Regions from separate parts of the Halomonas sp. ISL-56 genome, predicted to be linked through region 1. Evidence: predicted binding sites of a transcription regulator. Region 1 holds the regulator's gene; each other region holds the start of a gene.
The links. Region 1 encodes sigma-54, which starts transcription at its own class of promoters, with help from an activator protein. Its sites were predicted from a motif close to TGGCACNNNNNTTGCTNT; they were not measured.
Positions count from the first base shown of each region.

Region 2: a site for sigma-54 is predicted at 1,703-1,720, ahead of urtA (urea ABC transporter substrate-binding protein). Genes of this name have one in related genera too.
Region 3: a site for sigma-54 is predicted at 2,884-2,901, ahead of glnL (nitrogen regulation protein NR(II)). Genes of this name have one in related genera too.

Region 1 is NZ_JAGGRO010000016.1:152,239-159,126, reverse strand. It holds gene J7J49_RS14355 (KpsF/GutQ family sugar-phosphate isomerase) at 1-659, shown strand, start outside; gene J7J49_RS14350 (KdsC family phosphatase) at 715-1,257, shown strand; gene lptC (LPS export ABC transporter periplasmic protein LptC) at 1,258-1,827, shown strand; gene lptA (lipopolysaccharide transport periplasmic protein LptA) at 1,840-2,334, shown strand; gene lptB (LPS export ABC transporter ATP-binding protein) at 2,388-3,113, shown strand; gene J7J49_RS14330 (RNA polymerase factor sigma-54) at 3,257-4,672, shown strand; gene hpf (ribosome hibernation-promoting factor, HPF/YfiA family) at 4,771-5,079, shown strand; gene J7J49_RS14320 (PTS sugar transporter subunit IIA) at 5,084-5,554, shown strand; gene rapZ (RNase adapter RapZ) at 5,659-6,588, shown strand; gene J7J49_RS14310 (HPr family phosphocarrier protein) at 6,633-6,888, shown strand, end outside.
Region 2 is NZ_JAGGRO010000019.1:128,786-135,673, forward strand. It holds gene J7J49_RS16430 (tripartite tricarboxylate transporter permease) at 1-1,376, shown strand, start outside; gene urtA (urea ABC transporter substrate-binding protein) at 1,851-3,212, shown strand; gene urtB (urea ABC transporter permease subunit UrtB) at 3,459-5,078, shown strand; gene urtC (urea ABC transporter permease subunit UrtC) at 5,082-6,257, shown strand; gene urtD (urea ABC transporter ATP-binding protein UrtD) at 6,254-6,888, shown strand, end outside.
Region 3 is NZ_JAGGRO010000004.1:142,433-149,320, reverse strand. It holds gene J7J49_RS02790 (glycosyltransferase family A protein) at 1-133, opposite strand, end outside; gene glnA (glutamate--ammonia ligase) at 666-2,072, shown strand; gene J7J49_RS02780 (DUF4124 domain-containing protein) at 2,155-2,706, shown strand; gene glnL (nitrogen regulation protein NR(II)) at 2,970-4,028, shown strand; gene ntrC (nitrogen regulation protein NR(I)) at 4,025-5,452, shown strand; gene J7J49_RS02765 (ChaN family lipoprotein) at 5,475-6,353, opposite strand; gene J7J49_RS02760 (DUF6435 family protein) at 6,337-6,510, opposite strand; gene J7J49_RS02755 (YqiA/YcfP family alpha/beta fold hydrolase) at 6,630-6,888, opposite strand, start outside.

The DNA.
Region 1 (6,888 bases):
AAGTCACCGCCCTACTGCCGCTGCTTAAACGCTTGGGCACACCGCTGGTCAGCATGACGGGGCGCCCCCAATCCACGCTTGCCAAACACGCTGATGCGCACCTAAACAGCGGCGTTGAGCGCGAGGCGTGCCCGCTCGATCTCGCCCCTACCAGCTCCACCACTGCGGCTCTCGCCCTAGGCGATGCACTGGCGGTGGCGTTACTGGAAGCACGCGGCTTTACCGCTGAAGACTTTGCCCTTTCCCACCCTGGCGGCAGTTTAGGCAAGCGCTTACTGCTGCGCGTCAGAGACCTGATGCACGATGGCGAGCGACTACCCCAGGTCGCATTAGGAAGCCCACTGCGCGATGCGTTATTAGAGATCACCCGGCAAGGACTTGGCTTTACCTGCGTGGTGGATAGCGAAGGACGCCTGGCCGGGGTTTACACCGATGGCGACCTGCGCCGTACGCTGGATCAGTTTCACAACCTGCGCGATGTCCTCGTTGACGACGTTATGACCCGGCCAGGCAAACGCATCGGCCCCGACATCCTGGCGGCCGAAGCGGTACGTATTATGGAAGAGAGCCGGATTACCGCGCTAGCGGTGGTCGATGAACAACAGCGCCCTATTGGGGCTCTACATATGCACGACCTGCTCGCCAGCGGCGTTATTTAACCCATCGGCGTTTTTTATCCGTCTGGCTATAAGAAATTACTGATATGGAGGCTCTATGACCCTACCCACCGCGCTACTCGATCGACTCCGCCGCGTACGCCTATTGGCGTTGGATGTTGACGGCGTCCTCACCGATGGCCGCCTCTACTTTCAGGCCGATGGAATCGAAATCAAAGCCTTCCATACTCAGGATGGCCATGGGCTAAAGCTGCTCAAACGCGTGGGCGTGCATGTTGCACTGATTACTGGGCGCGATTCCCCCATGGTCAGCCAGCGTGCCGCCGCCCTGGGTATCGACCATGTTCACCAAGGCTGTGAAGACAAACTGGCTACCCTGCGCGGGCTTTGCCAGCGCCTTGATATCGAGCTGGAACAAGTGGCCTATTGCGGCGACGACCTGCCCGATCTAGCGGCTATTAAGCGTTGCGGCGTCGGCATTACCGTGCCTAACGCACCGGATTATATGCACACCCACGCCGACTGGATCACCGAACGCCTGGGTGGTCACGGTGCCGTGCGTGAAATCTGCGATACGCTGCTTGAATCTCAAGGGCACTGGGGCGCGGTGCTCGACACCTATTTGCACGGTCGAGCGTAAATGTTGAAGCGGCTTAAGGTACGCCTCTGGCTGGGCGGGCTGGTTATCGCGCTGGGTGCGCTGCTGGTATGGCTTGACCCCGGCGGCCCTCAAGACACTACCATCGACCCTGAAGCGCAGGCTCAGGAACCAGGTCACGTACTGGAAAATGCTGAAATTACGCTATTCGGTGATAACGGCAGCGTTTTGCAGTCGCTGACAACACCGCGTCTTATCCATACGCCTCAGCAAAGCGAAACCTGGTCGGAAGAGCCCGAAGCCGTTCTGTATGACAATGAGGGGCGCCAGTGGCTGGCTAGCGCCGATGTAGGCACGCTCAACACCGCTACCCAAGCGCTGTTACTGTCAGGCTCGGCTCGCTTGATCGCACCTGATGAAGGCTGGCAGCTAGATACCGAGCTATTGCATTATGATGGGGTAACTCAGCATGCCTGGAGTGCAACACCGGTACTGTTACAGCAACCGCCCCAGCAAATGCGCGCTTCACGTATGGACGTGTGGCTTAACGATAGCCGGGTACGCCTAACTGATAATGTGCGCGGCACACACCCCCCGGCCACGCAACCTTAAAGAGGAGTCGCCATGAAAGCACTTATTTACACCGCCCTATTTGCGCTAGCGATGCCATTATCGGCACTGGCCCAAACTTCACAACAGGCCCCTGTGGAAGTGGAAGCCGACCGTTTAGATCTCGACCAGCGGGCTGGCACCGCCGTTTATACCGGGGATGTAGAGATACGTCAGGGCGAAATGCAGTTGCGAGGTGATCGGGTAGAGATCAAACGCAACGAGGCCGGCGAACTTTCGACGGCAACCTCCACCGGTGAGCGCGCCTACCTGCGTCATCAAGCACAAGGTCAGGATGGCCCCACTGAGGGCTGGGCAAGAAGGATTATTTATCATGTCGCTGAACGCCGCGTAGAACTGATTGACCAAGCCGAGCTGACCCAGCAAGAGGACAAGTTCAGCGGCGGGCGGCTTGAATATTTTATTGACCGTGAAGTGATTCAAGCACGCTCTGACGTTGACGGCAGCGAGCCCCAGCGCATACGTATGACCCTTCAGCCTGAACAATAGGGAGCCGAGCTGTGGCAACTGTTGACACTACGCCGAACCAAATTCTTACGCCGATCAAAACCCTTTATGCCCACCACCTAGCCAAAAGCTACAAACGCCGCCGCGTGGTCAAAGACATCAATTTGGAAATCTGCCAAGGCAGCGTGGTCGGCCTACTTGGCCCGAATGGTGCCGGCAAAACCACCTCGTTCTATATGATTGTCGGGCTGGTAAAATCCGATGCTGGCGAAGTGGGCATCGACGATGTGGATTTAACCCGCGCACCCATGCACGAGCGCGCAGCAGCAGGTATCGGCTATCTCCCCCAGGAGGCGTCTATCTTCCGCAAACTTTCGGTTGCTGACAATATTATGGCGATACTCGAGACGCGCAAAGAGCTCAATCGCAGCGACCGGGAACAGCGCTTGGAAGCGCTACTCGAAGACTTTCATATCACTCACATTCGTGACAACCTCGGCATGAGCCTTTCGGGCGGCGAGCGCAGACGCGTGGAAATTGCACGCTCCTTAGCAACAGAGCCTGCCTTTATTTTGCTCGATGAGCCCTTTGCTGGCGTTGATCCCATTTCTGTGGGCGAAATTAAAACCATCATTCGTGCGCTGAAGCAGCGCCATATCGGTGTACTGATTACCGACCATAACGTGCGTGAAACCCTGGATATTTGCGATATCGCCTATATCGTCGGTGATGGGCAAATCATCGCCAGCGGCTCGCCAGCTTCAATACTTACCAACCAAAAAGTAAGGGATGTTTATTTGGGCGCAGATTTTCGCCTCTAAGATTATTTTCACTTCTAAACTGACTTTTCACCCACTAAATAGCGCTTTACAACAACTTTACTACCAATGGCATGCTTATTGCACTTGCACCCGGCACTCACTCGCACTAGTGTGGAACATTCCGATTAACGAGTGGTTCTCAGATGGTCATGAAAGCTTCTCTCCAACTGCGTATCGGCACACAGCTGACCATGACGCCCCAGTTGCAGCAGGCCATTGCGCTGTTGCAACTTTCGACGCTGGACCTTCGTCAAGAAATTCAGCAGGCCCTAGACGCCAATCCCATGCTGGAGCAAGAAGATGAATTTAGTGAGCAGGCTGTCAGCGAGCCTAAAGAAGAAGAGTGGTCAGAGAGCATCCCTACTGAGCTCTCGGTAGATAGCGACTGGTCAGATACCTATCAAGATATGGGTAGCCAGGGTGGTAGCAGCAGCGAAGGCCCCGACTTTGAGCGCCAGGCAGCCGGACAGAGCCTGCACGGGCACCTGCTGTGGCAACTTGCCATGACCGATTTTAGCGCCCGTGAACAGCTTGTCGCGGAGAGCTTAATCGACGCGCTAGATGCTAATGGCTACCTAACCCAGCCGCTCAACGATATCCGTGAAGGACTTCGTGCCCAGGGCATTGACGGGCTTAGTCAGCGCGAAGTGGAAACCACGCTGCTCAAGCTCCAACAGTTTGAGCCAACCGGTATCTTTGCCCGCGATTTGCGTGAATGCCTGATGCTGCAGCTCGCCGCCCTTCCCGACGATACACCACTGCTGGTTCCCGCCCGCCGTCTCGTTCGGCAGTTTCTTGAAGCGCTCGGCAAGGATGATATGCGCTTGCTTAAGCGCCGTCTCGGGCTTGATGACGAGCAGCTGGCCGATGTTATCCTACTCATTCGCAGCCTCGACCCACGTCCAGGTAGCGCCTACGGCGATACCGACGACAGTTATGTAACGCCCGATCTAGTCGTCCGCCACGACCAAGATGGCTGGCATTTAGAGCTCAACCCAGAGGCCCTGCCACGGCTGCGCATTCAGCCCGACTACGCCAGCTTGATTAAGCGTGCGGACAAAAGCGATGATAACCAGTTTCTCAAAGAGCACCTGCAGGAAGCGCGCTGGCTGATTAAGAGCCTGTCTAGCCGTAACGATACGCTATTGCGGGTTGGTCGCGAAATTATCACCCGACAGATTGGCTTTTTGGAGCACGGCGAAGAGGCCATGAAGCCGCTGATATTGGCCGATATTGCCGAAGCCGTTGAGATGCACGAATCAACTATCTCGCGGGTAACGACGCAGAAATACATTCATACGCCCCGCGGTGTTTTTGAGCTTAAGTACTTTTTCTCGAGCCAGGTGAGCAGCCAAGATGGCGACAGTCACTCCAGTACCGCCATCCGCGCGCGTCTCAAAAAACTGATTCAAGAGGAGCCCCCTGGCAAACCGCTTTCTGACAGCCGCTTAGTCACGCTATTAGGCGAAGGGGGCGTGCAGGTGGCGCGTCGCACGGTGGCTAAATATCGTGAAGCCATGGGCATCCCCTCCTCCAGCGAAAGGCGCCGTTTACGCTAGGCCCTGCTGCCGTTTCAGGGAAACTCTCGACAAGGGCTTTGCAACGCGGCAAAAAGGGTTACAATCGAAGTACAGTCCGATGGATAAGGAGTACGTCAATGCAAGTAAATATCACTGGTCATCACGTAGAACTGACTGACGCCTTGCGTGACTATGTCAACGAAAAGCTTGAGCGTGTAGAGCGCCATTACGACAATATAACTACGGTGCAAGTCACCTTATCAGTGGAGAAAGAGCGCCAGCAGGCCGCCTGTACGCTGCACGCCGCAGGTGCTGACTTACATGCGGAAGCCCTAGACAGTGATATGTACGCCGCTATCGACGCCCTAGCGGATAAAATCGACCGTCAACTCGTTAAACACAAGGAAAAAGCACAAGCTCGCGCCCAAGGCGCAGGTGTGCGTTAATTCAATGACGTTGGAAACCATACTTCCCCCGGAACGCGTTCTATTTGACGTACCCGGGGGCAGCAAAAAAAGGGTGCTGGAGTTTTACAGCACCTTTATTGCCCAAAATATTCCCAGCTTGGACAGCCAAGAAGTGTTTAGCCGTTTAATCGGCCGTGAACGCTTAGGCAGCACCGGTATTGGTAACGGCGTGGCTATTCCCCATGCGCGTAGCCCCCACTGCACCGCCCCTATCGCTGGTTTTTTAAAATTGTCAGAAGCGATTGATTTTGACGCTATCGACGGCGACCCGGTAGACCTGGTGTTTGTACTGTTGGTACCCGAAGAAGCAGATGACACGCACCTTTCACTGCTCGGCCAAGTAGCGACCATCATGAATGATGCGGATACACGCCAGCTGCTGCGTAAAGCGGCCAGTCAGCGTGAATTGCTTGAGCTCATCACCGCCAAAATTCGTGAGCAATCAGCGGCCTAACTGGTCTTAAAACCTTTTTTAAAACCTATTTAAGGTTAGGCACCGCAGGTGTATGTTTCGCTCACCACCCTTAACGCAGCTTGACCAAGGCAAAGAGAGACTCTATGCAACTGGTGATCATTAGCGGCCGCTCAGGTTCAGGTAAATCTATCGCTCTACAGGCGCTGGAGGATCTTGGCTACTACGCGATTGATAACCTCCCCGCTATGCTGCTGGGCTCGTTGGTGGACGAATTACGCGGCCAGGGTGACCGTGCTCATTTGGCGGTCAGTATTGATGCCCGTAATTTGCCGGGAGCGCTGGAGCGCTTGCCCTCTTTGTTAGAGGAGCTGCGCCAGCGTAAAATTAACTTTCAAGTGATTTACTTGACCACCGATGCCCGCATCCTGCTTGAGCGTTACTCGGCTACCCGGCGACGTCATCCGCTGACTCGCGATAGTGAAATGACCCTCGAAGAAGCGATTAATAAAGAAGAAGAGACGCTGGAGGATATTCGCGACCTAGCCGACTTACTGATCGATACATCACGGTTATCGGTACACGATTTACGCCGTCGCATTACCGACCAGGTAGCGCACCAGCACCGCGATAAGCTAACGCTGACCCTTGAGTCATTCGGCTACAAACGCGGCGTGCCGTTAGATGCTGACTTGGTCTTCGACGTGCGCTGCCTGCCGAATCCTTACTGGGATCCAACGCTGCGCCAGTTCACCGGCCGTGACGCTGATATTGTGGCTTTTTTGAGCAGCTACCCTATTGTTGACGCCATGAGCAACGATATTTTGGCGTGGCTTGAGCGTTGGCTACCCGCTTACCAGAATAGCCAACGCAGCTACATGACCATCGCGATTGGCTGCACCGGTGGCCAACACCGCTCGGTCTACATGGTCGAGAAGCTGGCGGAGAGGTTGACCACTAGCATGGGCGACGTTCAACTACGCCATCGTGAACTGGGGCTGCACTACACCTTGGGTGAACAGTCGGCGGCGGCTCTCCTCAGCGCTACTTCCAACAACGAACGGAAAGAGACTTAGCGCGTCTATCCATTAATGACACCACTCGGCGAGAAGGAACCAGGGTGCCAGAAAGAATACTCACACTTACCAATCAACGCGGGCTACATGCTCGCGCGGCGACAAAACTGGTCAAATGCGGCCAACAGTTTACGGCTAAAATACGTGTTTACAAACAGCAACAGGTAGCTGACGCCGCCAACATCATGTCACTGCTGATGCTAGCCGCCCCTTGCGGTACCGAGCTAACGATCAACGCCGAAGGTGATGACGCCGAACAGGCGCTTGAAGCCATTCAAGCGCTGTTCGATGCCCGCTTCG
Region 2 (6,888 bases), on a different contig from region 1:
GTGCACTTGCCTTGATGATTCCTATCACCTTTGCCATGGAGCCTTCATCGGGCTTGATTTTGATGGCAGGGGTTTACTACGGCGCCATCTTTGGTGGCTCTACGTCGTCGATCCTGCTTAATGCTCCCGGCGTCGCGGGTACCGTGGCGACCTCCTTTGACGGCTACCCAATGGCTAAAAAAGGTCAGGCGGGTAAAGCGCTGGCGATTGCTGCCTACGCTTCCTTTACTGGCGGTACCATTTCAGTCGTCTTTTTAATGTTGGTCGCACCTCTATTATCAAAAGTGGCCGTAAGTTTTGGCCCTGCTGAATACTTTGCGCTAATGGTGCTGGGTTTAACCGCTGTCGTTTCGTTGTCGGACAAGTCGCTGGTTAAAGGACTCATTGCCGCTGTGGTGGGGGTGATTATCTCGATTATTGGCATCGACACGCAGACCGGTACCGAGCGGTTTACCTTTGGTTCGATCCAGCTTCTCGACGGTATCGACTTCCTGGTGGTGGCGCTGGGTATTTTCGCCTTGGCAGAAGTCTTTTATATGCTGCTGCGTGGCGGCGGTGGTAAAGAAATGCCCCGCAATGAGATTGGCTCGCTGAAATTAACCCGTAGCGAAGTGAAAGAAATCGCTGGCCCGATTGGTCGTAGTTCGATATTGGGTTTCTTCACCGGCGTACTGCCAGGCGCGGGCGCAACTATCGGTTCGTTCCTTGGCTACAGCATGGAAAAGCGCATTGCCAAAGATGGCGACACCTTTGGAACCGGCAATATTAAGGGCGTTGCGGCACCAGAAGCCGCCAACAACGCTGCCTGTACCGGCTCATTCGTGCCGCTGCTAACGCTGGGTGTACCTGGTTCAGGCACCACCGCCGTTCTGCTTGGTGCGTTGCTTGTCATGGGCGTTAACCCCGGGCCGATGATGCTTACAGAGCGGCCGGACGTATTTTGGGGCGTGGTGGCCAGTATGTATGTCGGTAATATCTTCCTGCTGGCGCTTAACCTACCGCTGATTCCCTATATCGCCAAAATTCTCGATATGCCTCGCCCCTTACTGCTATCGCTGATACTGATCTTCTGCATGATCGGTGTTTACGGCATGAGCTTCAGCGTATTTGATCTGCTGCTACTGCTTGGCTTTGGTTTGGTCGGCCTGGGCATGCGCCTGTTTGGCTTCCCCGCGGCGCCGCTGATTCTAGCGCTGATTTTGGGCAACATCATGGAAGAGTCCATGCGCCGCGCACTGCAGATCTCTGGTGGCGACTGGACGACCTTTATCGACAAGCCCATTTCGCTAGGCCTGCTGGTAGTTGCCGTGCTGTCGCTCGGCCTACCGTTACTGAAAAAACGCCGTAAGAAGATTCCACCCGACGTGGCTGTTTAGCACCGCCATTTAAAGGGTGAATAGCAAGGAGCCTTGGTGATACCAAGGCTCTTTTTTTTATCTACGCTTTTTTATTTACCCCTTTTTACCGACCTTTTTTAACTGATAACAAAGAGTGTGTTTGTAACTATTGGGTGAGTATTACGTTATCGGTCTGTGTTCAAAAGCCCGTGTGCTTAATTGGTGCGCTGTATTTTGTTGGTGCATTGAGAGCGTGCTTTGGCAGCGGTGTTGCGCTTTATTTTGGTGCATGCGGGGAATGTTGAAATTTTATGATGATTATTAAGTAGCTGATTAAATAGCTATAAGACCACTTTGTGCCAATCTGGCGCACCCCTTGCAAGTGTTAATGGCTAGTAAGCGTATTGGCTAGTGAACGTATGGGGAGCTAACACAACAACCCTAAGGGCGAAGCCAATCATCAAGCCTCGGTCATAACAAACCCCAGCCATAAGGGGGGCAAGGAGATTAACAATGAACATTCTCAAACGCTCGACACACCCGCACCCATTCCTGTCACGTGGCCGTTTCGCGACCGCATTAATGACCGCCGCCGTGATGGGGGCCAGCACCCAGGCCATCGCACAGGACGATGACCCGATCAAAGTCGGTATCCTGCACTCTCTCTCCGGCACCATGGCGATCAGTGAAACTGTCCTCAAAGACACCGTCGAAATGCTGATTGAGCAGCAGAACGAAGCAGGTGGTTTGCTAGGCCGTCAGTTAGAGGCCGTCGTGGTTGACCCGGCGTCTAATTGGCCGCTGTTTGCCGAACGCGCCCGGGAGCTATTAGACCAGGAAGAAGTGGACGTAATTTTCGGCAACTGGACGTCGGTTTCGCGTAAATCCGTACTGCCTGTTGTAGAGGAACTCAACGGGCTGCTGTTCTACCCGGTGCAGTATGAAGGTGAAGAGTCCTCTGAAAACGTCTTCTACACCGGCGCAGCACCTAACCAGCAGGCGATTCCTGCGGTTGAATACCTTATCAACGAAGTCGGTATCGAGCGTTTTGCGCTAGTGGGTACCGACTATGTCTATCCGCGTACCACCAACCGTATCCTTGAAGCCTTCCTCAAGGACGAACACGGCATCGCGGAAGAGGACATCATGGTTAACTACACGCCGTTCGGTCACTCCGATTGGCAGAACATCGTGGCAGAAATTCGTCGCTTCGGTGAAGAGGGTAAACCGACCGCCGTAATCTCGACGGTTAACGGCGACGCCAACGTGCCGTTCTATACCGAGCTTTCTAACCAGGGAATCGACGCTGCCGATATTCCGGTCATCGCCTTCTCCGTGGGCGAGCAGGAGCTTACCGGTATCGATACCGGCCCGTTGGTGGGCCACTTGGCCGCCTGGAACTACTTTATGAGCGTCGATAACGACGACAACTACGACTTTATCGACGCCTGGATCGAGTACACCGGCGACGATATGGCCGTCACCAACGACCCCATGGAAGCGCACTACATTGGCTTCAACATGTGGGCCGAAGCGGTTCGCAAAGCGGGCACCACGGATGTCGATACGGTTAAAGACGCCATTATCGGTGTCACCGTGCCTAACCTCTCCGGCGGCTATGCAGCCATGATGCCCAACCACCACATCACCAAGCCGGTGCTGATTGGCGAAATCCAGGACAACGGCCAGTTCGATATCGTTTGGCAAACGCCGTCTACCGTGGCGGGCGACGCCTGGTCTGACTACCTGCCTGGTTCGCGTGACCTGATTGCCGATTGGCGCAAGCCGATGGAGTGCGGCAACTTCAACGTCGTTAACGGCTCGTGCGGTGGCAGCACCGCAGCAGAAGAAGCCGAAGCGGCGCTCGCTGAGTAAGCATGTCTTTCGCAGTGGGAGATAATTTTTTTAAAACTGCCTACTCGCTGGGTGTCAGGGCAGGTTGAAGCGAGGGTCTTTTTCCAGGGCCGGAAAATGTTCCTGACTATTCCGGCATTTCCGCCATCCATGGCGGTCAGATGGAAAAAGTAGCGCCCATGGATGGGTTCACAGCGCCCTCGCGGAAACCTTCCCTGGCACCGATATATTTAGTTACCCCTTTTGATAACCAAAGGAAGAACCCCTATGAGGCGTTTCCTTTCCTTAGGGCTGCTCTGTTTCCTGCTGTTGGGTATCACCCTCACCGCGCAGGCACAATCAACAGACGCCGCCACTAACCCCACAAATGATGCGGCCGCGCTCGAACTGTTAGAGGCGCTGGACGTTGAATCCTACACCGCCAAAGGCGAAGCCATAACCGCTATTTTACAAAGCGACGACGAGCGCGCCCGCGACTGGCTGCAGGCTTTGTTGGATGGTCGCTTACAGCGCACCGACGATGGCCGTTTTGTACTGGTACTGGAGAACCGCGGCCGCGACTGGCCGGTGGCCGATGTCTTGACCGGCGAAGCGCTGGGCGAGATGTCCCGCCGTGATCTGGAGCGTATCGGCATTAATAACAACCTGCGCAATCAACTGCGCAGCGCTATTGCGGTGGTTGACCTCTACTCGCCCAACGTTGAGCGCCGCCGTACATCGGCTGAGCGCTTATTAGGCGAAGTAGACGGAGAGCTGGTGCCCACCCTCAACGATCTGATTGAGCAGGAAGAAGACGATCAGGTGCGCTATCGGCTGACCCAGGCCGTGGCGATTTACCAAGCGGAAGCGGGTGAAATGGCGGGCATTGAGGCGCTGGATGGCAGCCTGCACCCGCGCTCTCGTGTGGCGTTAAGCCGAGCGGCTAATGGTGATGACCCGGTGGTCGCCAACGCCGCCGCCGCCTCTTTGGCGGGCATTGAGCAGCAGCTCAAAATCAATCGCGGTTTGGAAACCCTCTATTTCGGTTTAAGCCTGGGGTCGGTGCTGGTGCTCGCGGCGATTGGCCTGGCGATCACCTTTGGCGTGATGGGCGTGATCAATATGGCCCACGGCGAGCTGATGATGTTGGGCGCCTATACCACCTGGGCGATGCAGCAGCTGCTGCCCGGCCAGCCAGGGTTGGCGTTGATTCTGTCGATTCCCGCAGGCTTTATGGTCGCCGCCTTAGCCGGTGTGGCGATCGAACGCGGCGTTATCCAGTTTCTTAAGGGCCGCCCGCTGGAAACCCTGCTGGCGACCTTCGGTATCAGCCTGATTCTCCAGCAGCTGGTGCGCACGGTGATTTCACCGCTCAACCGTACCGTGATTACCCCCGAGTGGATGAGCGGCTCGCTGGTGGTCAACGATGCGCTGTCGCTAACGCTCAACCGTATGTACGTGCTCGGCTTTGCGCTGGTGGTATTTGCCGGACTGATGCTGATTGTGCGCCGCACCCGGCTGGGGCTTGAGGTGCGTGCGGTGACCCAAAACCGCGCCATGGCCCGCTCCATGGGTATTCGCGCCACCCGCGTGGATATCATGACCTTCGCACTGGGCTCCGGCGTCGCCGGTCTTGCCGGTGTAGCGCTCTCCCAGCTCACTAACGTTGGCCCCAACCTGGGGCAGAACTACATCATCGATTCGTTCATGGTGGTGGTGTTCGGCGGTGTGGGTAATCTTTGGGGCACGCTGGTCGCTGGGCTCTCGCTGGGGGTTATCAACCAGGTGCTGGAACCCTGGGCAGGCGCGGTACTGGCCAAAATTATCGTGCTGGTGTTTATCATCCTATTCATTCAAAAACGCCCGCGTGGACTCTTCCCGCAGAAGGGCCGGGCTGCGGAGGGCTAAACGATGTCATTAACGACCGAATCATCGACAAACTTTTGGCTAACACGCCCGTTCAGTGAACGTTCGACGCAGATATTTCTCGGCGTTTTAGTCGCCGCACTGGCACTGGTGACGCTGCTACACGTGGCGGTACCGCCGGAAAACCCGCTGCATATTGGTGCCTATACGGTCAATCTGTTCGGTAAATATCTGAGCTACGCACTGCTGGCCGTGGCGGTGGATCTAGTGTGGGGCTATCTGGGTATTTTAAGCCTCGGCCACGGCGCCTTTTTTGCCATTGGCGGCTACGCCATGGGCATGTATTTGATGCGCCAAATTGGCGATCGCGGCACCTACGGCCACCCGGTACTGCCCGACTTTATGGTGTTCCTGAACTGGGACAGCCTGCCGTGGTTCTGGCAGGGCTTTGATATGGCCTGGTTTGCGTTTGCCATGGTGCTGCTGGCGCCGGGGCTGCTGGCGCTGGTGTTCGGCTTTCTAGCGTTCCGCTCCCGGGTCACCGGGGTGTATCTATCGATCATCACCCAGGCGCTGACTTTTGCCCTGATGCTAGCTTTTTTCCGCAACGAAATGGGCTTTGGCGGCAATAACGGCCTGACCGATTTCCGCGAGATTGTCGGCTTTGACTTACGCAGTGACGCCACCCGTTTGGGGCTCTTCCTGGCCACCGGGGTGGCGCTGGCGCTGGGGTTCATCCTCTGCCGGGCGATTGTTACCAGCAAACTGGGCCGGGTCAGCGTGGCCACTCGGGATGCTGAAGCACGCACGCGCTTTCTCGGCTATCGGGTCGAACGCTTTCAGCTGTTTGTGTTTGTGGTTTCCGCCATGCTGGCCGGTTTGGCGGGGGCGCTCTACGTGCCTCAAGTGGGGATTATTAACCCCAGCGAGTTCTCGCCGATTTTCTCCATCGAGATTGTGCTGTGGGTAGCGCTAGGCGGCCGTGCCACGCTGTATGGTGCGGTGATTGGCGCCATTTTGGTCAACTACGCCAAAACCATCTTTACCGGCGTAATGCCCGACGCCTGGCTGTTTGCGCTAGGGGCGATGTTCGTACTGGTCACGGTGTTTCTGCCCAAAGGGGTGGCGGGGCTGTTTCAGTATCTTAAGCGTCGCAAGCGTGACGATACGGCAAATAATGACCCAAACGCTGATCCCGCACCCAAGGAGGCCTCCGCATGAGTTTGCTGCAATCGCTGACCCAGCGTGATCGGGTATTCGATTTCATGGCGCCCCAGGCCTCGCCAGTGGACGTCCGCCACGGCCCGATTCTTTACATGGAAGATGTCACCGTGAGCTTCGATGGTTTCAAAGCCATCAATAACCTCAACCTAACCATCGACGACGGTGAACTGCGCTGCATTATCGGCCCCAACGGGGCAGGTAAAACCACCATGATGGACATTATTACCGGCAAAACCCGACCCACGAGCGGTAGCGTATGGTTCGGCAGTCGCCATAACCTGCTGCATATGAACGAGCCTGATATCGCCAGCCTAGGCATTGGCCGCAAGTTTCAAAAGCCCACGGTGTTTGAAGCGCTGTCGGTATTTGAAAACCTGGAGCTGGCCATGGCCGCCGACAAGCGGATCTTCCCTACGCTTACCGCGCGTATGACCGGCGAGATCAAAGACCGTATCGACGAAGTGCTCGAAACCATCGGCTTAACGGCGCTTCGCCATCACCCCGCGGGGATTCTTTCCCACGGCCAGAAGCAGTGGCTGGAGATCGGCATGCTGCTGATGCAGCGCCCACGTTTACTGCTGGTGGATGAGCCAGTGGCGGGTATGACCGAGCAGGAGATGGAGCGCAC
Region 3 (6,888 bases), on a different contig from region 1:
CTTGGGCATGAGTGGCCGTCACCAAAATAGGCAGCAAATGGTCGGCAACACCGGATTCACGTATGGATTTTAAGTGGCGTGGCAACATTTCACCCGTCACCATGGCGTCAACAATAAAGCAGACCGATCCCATTTGCCGACTCCGACTGTGAGCAAACCTATCAAATTGTAATTTATTGTAGTATCTGGTTTATTTGGGTAGCAAGTAAAAAAACTTGCGAGCCCCAAAAGAGTATTCAGTATATTTAATGCACTAAAAGTGCGCATAAAGAATTATTTTTGTTCTATTTTGGTGCGTTATGGTTTTTTTAAGCGGCTTTAGAAGCCTGCTTTAACAATTATGCGTCATCAAGAGGCATTGAGATCCATTTTTTAATAGTTATAAAACAGTTAGTTGTTGTCTTTTTATGCCATATTGGTGCAGTGTTGGCATGCTCTCTGCATTATATTTGGAAGCGGCTAGCGGGCCGTAGGCATAAGCCTTGCGGCGTGCTAAAACGATAGCCGGTCTGAAATGCTCGCTGAGCGATTTGTGAAAAATGTCAGGCAAACGTTGAGCGAACAAGAATGACAAACGTGCGGTTTAGCACGTATTTTGTCGAACAACACTTTTATCGGTAGCTTACTGTCGTTAGCTTTAAGCCACGCTCATACCGGAGGACACTATGTCAGCCAAGACTCTCGCGCTAATTGAAGAACACGATGTTAAATGGGTAGACCTGCGTTTTACCGACACGCGCGGTAAAGAACAGCACGTTACCGTGCCCGCTCGCGATGTGAACGAAGAATTTTTCGAGAATGGCCAAATGTTTGATGGCTCTTCTATCGAAGGTTGGAAGGGCATCAACGAATCCGACATGATTCTGAGCCCGGAAGATGGTACAGGCTACCTCGACCCCTTCACCGAGGATGCAACGCTGGTTCTGCGTTGCGACATCATCGAGCCGGCCACTATGCAGGGCTACGATCGTGATCCGCGCTCCATTGCCAAGCGCGCCGAAGCTTATCTAGAGTCTACGGGTCTGGGTGATACCGCGTTTTTCGGTCCTGAGCCTGAGTTTTTCATCTTTGACGAAGTGCATTGGAAGTCTGACATTCAGGGTTCCATGTATAAAATTACTTCTGACGAAGGTGCCTGGGCAACCAATAGTCAGGTAGAAGGCGGCAACTTAGGTCACCGTCCGCGCGTTAAAGGCGGCTACTTCCCGGTTCCTCCGGTGGACAGCTTCCACGATATTCGTGGTGCGATGTGTAATACCCTGGAAGCGATTGGTCAGACCGTCGAGGTTCACCACCACGAGGTTGCTAACGCGGGTCAGAACGAAATCGGCGTCAAATTCAACACGCTGGTGAAGAAAGCTGACGAAGTTCAGGAAATGAAGTACGTGATCCACAACGTAGCGCATGCTTACGGCAAAACGGCGACCTTTATGCCGAAGCCGCTGGTAGGTGATAACGGTTCGGGTATGCACGTGCACCAGTCGTTCTGGAAAGATGGCCAAAACCAGTTTGCCGGTGACGAGTACGCTGGCCTGTCTGAAATGGCGCTTTTCTATATCGGCGGCATCATCAAGCACGCTCGTGCACTGAACGCCTTTACTAACGCTTCTACTAACTCTTACAAGCGTTTGGTGCCAGGTTTTGAAGCGCCGGTTATGCTGGCTTACAGCGCCCGCAACCGTTCTGCTTCAATCCGTATTCCCTACACGGCAAGCCCGAAAGGCAAACGCGTAGAAGCGCGCTTCCCTGATCCGACCGCCAACCCTTACTTGGCCTTCTCTGCCATGTTGATGGCCGGTATCGACGGCATCAAGAATAAGATCCATCCTGGCGACGCCATGGACAAAAACCTGTACGACCTGCCGCCAGAAGAAGGCAAGTTAGTACCGACTGTCGCGCACAGCCTGGATCAAGCACTGGAAGCCCTCGACGCTGACCGTGCATTCTTGACCGAAGGTGGCGTGTTCACCGACGAAATGATCGATGCCTACATTGAACTCAAGATGGAAGAAGTGGAGCGTATCCGTATGACCACGCACCCGATTGAGTTTGATATGTACTACAGCTGTTAATGAGTCACGGTGATTGTTAATAGAACCCCGCTCCGGCGGGGTTTTTTATTACTGGGGGCTGAGCAGCGCTGCAAGGGGTGCGATGAGCATTAATACAGTAGCGATGCGCGGCGTGCGGGTAGCCCTGTTGGGCGCAGCGCTCGCTGGCAGTGCAGCAACGGCGTTCGGGCAAACGGTTTACCGGGTGACCGATGAGCACGGCAACGTTACCTTCACCGATAACCCTGGCCGCGGTGGCGAGGCCTTGGAGTTGACGCCGTTGCCAAGCCTGCCGCCTGGGTTAAACGCTGCGCTCGCCAATCCTAGCGCCCCAACACCGGCTGCTGCACGACTGCGCGGTAAACCGGGGCAGCCCTTTATGCCCTATGACCACTTCTCGATTGCGCTGCCCCAGCAGGGCGCACGGGTGGAAAACGGTATGACCGCGGTGGAAGTGGCTATTGCGCCACCGCTGCGCGACGACCACCAGGTACGGCTGCTAGTGAATGGCGATATTAGCCAGACAGCGCTGCACAGCAACGTTTTCTGGCTAACGGGGCTTGCCGCAGGGCGGCACGAACTTCAGGCAGAGTTGCTGGATAGCCACCAACGTTTGCAGCACCGTACAGCAGCCGTGACGATTACGGTGCCTTAATGCTCGTTTCTTAAACGCGGTTTATGAGTAAATCCGGCATTAGAATTCCCTACCATCGCCTGTATGCACTAAAGTGGTGCATCAATAGGTGCATTTGCCGTTGTGGGTGCGCTAAAACGATTCGTCCCTGTACCCGGCGATGCCCGCAAGCCGTGCAACTGGGCATAGATGCATAGTTGGCGCGCTTTTTGCAGTTCCCTCATTGATCATCCACCTGTAGGTCTGTAACGGCGATGGAAGACGTGATTTTTCAGGACACCACCATGCATCAGCGTTTGCTTGAACATCTCACCACGGCGGTATTGCTGCTAGACGGCGAGCTGCGTGTGCGCTGGATGAACCCTGCCGCTGAAGCGTTGTTAGCGGTCAGCCTTAGCCGTGTTCACGGGATCAGCCTGGATACGCTGCTCGGCGGGGATGAAAGCATTGACGATGTATTGGCTAAGGCGCGGGATGCGTTTCACCCTTATACCCAGCGCGAAGCGCGCATTACGCCGCTTAATAGTGAACCGCTTACGGTTGACTACACGGTGACGCCGCTATCTGACGATGAGTTGCTGTTAGAAGTTGAGCCGCGGGATCGCTTGATGCAGATCTCCCGTGAAGAAGCGCTCACCACCCGTCAGGAGACCATCAAGGTGCTTGCCCGCGGGCTTGCCCACGAAGTCAAAAATCCCCTGGGCGGCATCCGTGGTGCCGCCCAGCTATTAGAGCGGGATCTGGACGACCCGGCGCTGCGCGAATATACCCATATCATTGTGGAAGAGGTGGATAGACTGCGCGATTTGGTCGACTCCATGCTTGGCCCTAACCGTATTCTTAAGCACGAGCCGGTCAATATTCACAAAGTGCTTGAGCGTGTGCGAGCGCTGCTGATTGCCGAGCACCCTTGCGTAACGATCAGCCGCGATTATGACCCCAGCCTGCCCGACCTTTCCGGCGATGAGGCGCAAATGATTCAGGCGGTGCTCAATGTGGCTCGCAATGCGGTGCAGGCCATGAGCGATGCGCAAACGCCGGAGCCTTCTTTAATACTGCGCACCCGCGCCCGCCGCCAATTTACCCTTGGCGCTGAACGCCACCGACTGGTCAGTGAAGTTGCGGTGATCGATAACGGCCCCGGCATTCCCGTTGCGCTGCAGGAAACGCTGTTTTACCCCATGGTGTCGGGGCGTGCGGAAGGCAGCGGACTTGGGCTCTCTATCGCCCAGTCGATTTTGCACCAACATCAAGGATTGATCGAATGCGACTCACGCCCTGGACACACCGAATTTCGTTTACTGATTCCCATGGTTATTAATTTCACCGGAGAAGCGTCATGACTGAGGCTGCACGTAATGATGTTGCGCGGGTGGTCATTGTCGATGATGACCGCGCTATCCGCTGGGTGCTGGAGCGCGCATTAGCGCAACCCGACCTGGACGTTGAGTGTATTGAGCGCGCCGACGTTGCCCTGACGCGTTTGCTGGAAAGCCCTCCGGACGTGCTGGTCACCGATATTCGTATGCCGGGTATCGACGGACTTGATCTGATGGCGCGCGTGCGCGAGGCGCATCCCGACCTGCCGGTGATCGTGATGACCGCGCACTCCGACCTGGACAGCGCCGTGGCTTCTTATCAGGGTGGGGCATTTGAATACCTGCCCAAGCCGTTTGATGTTGACGAGGCTCTGGCACTGGTGCGTCGCGCCGTGGCCCACGCCCGTGAACGTCAGCGTCCGGTCACCGTGCCGGAAGGGTTAAACGCTGAGATTATTGGCGAAGCGCCGGCGATGCAGGAGGTGTTTAGGGCCATTGGCCGCCTCTCCCACTCCCATATCACGGTGTTGATTAACGGCGAGTCGGGTACCGGTAAAGAGCGCGTTGCCCAGGCGCTTCACCAGCACAGCCCGCGGGCGGGTAAGCCGTTTATCGCCCTCAACATGGCGGCGATCCCCCGCGACCTAATAGAGTCTGAGCTGTTTGGTCACGAGAAGGGCGCGTTTACCGGGGCGGCCCAGCAGCGCCAGGGGCGCTTTGAACAGGCCAATGGCGGCACGCTGTTTTTAGATGAAATTGGCGATATGCCGTCTGAAACCCAAACGCGCTTACTGCGTGTATTGGCCGATGGCGAGTTCTATCGCGTTGGTGGGCATACGCCGGTCAAAGTGGACGTACGTATCATCGCCGCTACCCACCAAAATCTAGAAGTGCTGGTGGACGACGGACGCTTCCGGGAGGATTTGTTTCACCGCTTGAACGTAATCCGTATTCACCTGCCCAAGCTTGCCGAGCGGCGGGAAGATATTCCCCGCTTAACACGGCACTTTTTAGCCGAGGCGGCGAAAGAACTGACCACTGATATCAAGGTGCTGACCAGCGAAGCTGAGGCTCATCTGACGCGCTTGCCGTGGCCCGGTAACGTGCGCCAGTTAGAGAATATCTGCCGCTGGCTGACCGTGATGGCCTCGGGGCGTGAAATTCTGGTTGAAGATCTACCCCCGGAACTGCGCTCACCCAGCGCTTCCGAAAGCAGTGCCCACGGCGATTGGCGCACGGCGTTTCGCGATTGGGCGGATCATGCTCTGGCTGAAGGCCATACCCACCTGTTGGAAGAAGCGGTGCCGGATTTTGAGCGGATTCTGATTGAGACGGCGTTAAAACACACCGGTGGACGCAAAGGTGAAGCCGCCGAGCTGCTAGGCTGGGGGCGCAATACGCTCACGCGTAAACTGAAAACGTTGCTACCGGCACTCGCTGACGAGTAATTGTTAGAAGTCAGACAGACTCCTAATCGTCAGCGAGTATATATACCGCATCGGCTAGGGTGGGGTCGGGCAAGGTGCAGTTGCTCATTTGCCAGGGCAGCAGGCTAGCGGTGTCGTTAATGCCCATGGCATTGAGCTGATAGGCAACGCCTTCGTTGTAGATCACATGGCCTAGCCCCATTAGGCCCACCGCCAGGGCGCCGCTCTCTGTGGCTTCGGCCAAGCGCTGGGCCATGGCGGTATCCCAGGTGAGCTGCGCCTGAATAAAACGCTCAAGCGACTCCGGATCCTCGCCCATGGCGTGCTGATTAAACACCTCGGTGAGCCGTGAGCGGTAACTAGCGCTGGCGGGCTGTGGCGGCGGGATCGCAAAGCGCTCATCCGCGGGTACGCGCTCCCAGCCATCAGTGACCAGCCGCTGGCGCAGCTCCGGGGCGATATTAAGCGCAACCAACGGTATCTGTGCCATTCGGGCAAACGCTAAAATCGGCATATACAGGGCTGAATCAAATCCCCAGGCCTCGTCCCACTGGGTTTGTTCAAGCAGCGTATTGTCATCCAATTCACCGGCTATCCAGGCATCCAGAGCAGGCTGAGCGCTGCGCGGTAGCATTTCCAGGCCAATCACTAAATCATCGCGAAGGGCATGCAATCCCGCTAGGGTATGCAACTGCCAGCGGTGATGGGCAATGTCATCGTGCTGTTCACCGAGCAATACCACCTGCTGCTGGGCCGCCGTAGTTAGCAAATCGCTGTTCGCGAGCGGCCGCTCATTCTGCCACCACTGCCCTGGGCTGGGGCACCCCGCCAGCGCTACGCTGGTCTGTAGGCTAACAAGCGCAAAAGCCGCGAGTAAGCTGTAGCGTTGTCTACTGCCGAAACGACTATTCTGTCGCTTCAATGCGCCGTATCTCGGCAAGCAACGCTTCTGCTTCTTCGGTAAGCGTGGCATTGGCGCGCATATCGCCATTGCGTGAAGCCTCCATGGCCGCTTGAAGTTTACGCTCATACTCTTGCTGAAGTTTCTTTTTGGGGTCGCGCTTAAACATGCCTAACATGAGCAATCTCCTTTCTCTATAAGCTCTAGAGCTATATAAACTCTGGTGCAATATCCGCTTTATGTACACCATTTGTATAGGTTTTGAGTGCTCGTGTCGAATGTTTGTTTTATCTAGGTTTACGAAGCGTATTGTTCAGGCGCGCTGCACTGACGTAAAAAGCGCTCAAAATCGCACAAAATAGTCTCCAGGCTGGCATGCAAACGATGATCGTCGTCTACCATTCGCAGCGATAGACGCTGCAGGCGGGCCCGCTCGATGACCGGTTCCGGGGCGACGACATCATCCCGCCAGCCGTGAATGATATGCGTGTGCCGGGCCTGAATAGTCGGTGACGTTTCTGGGTAGTCGGCTAAGCCTAGCGCGGGTGCCAGCAGA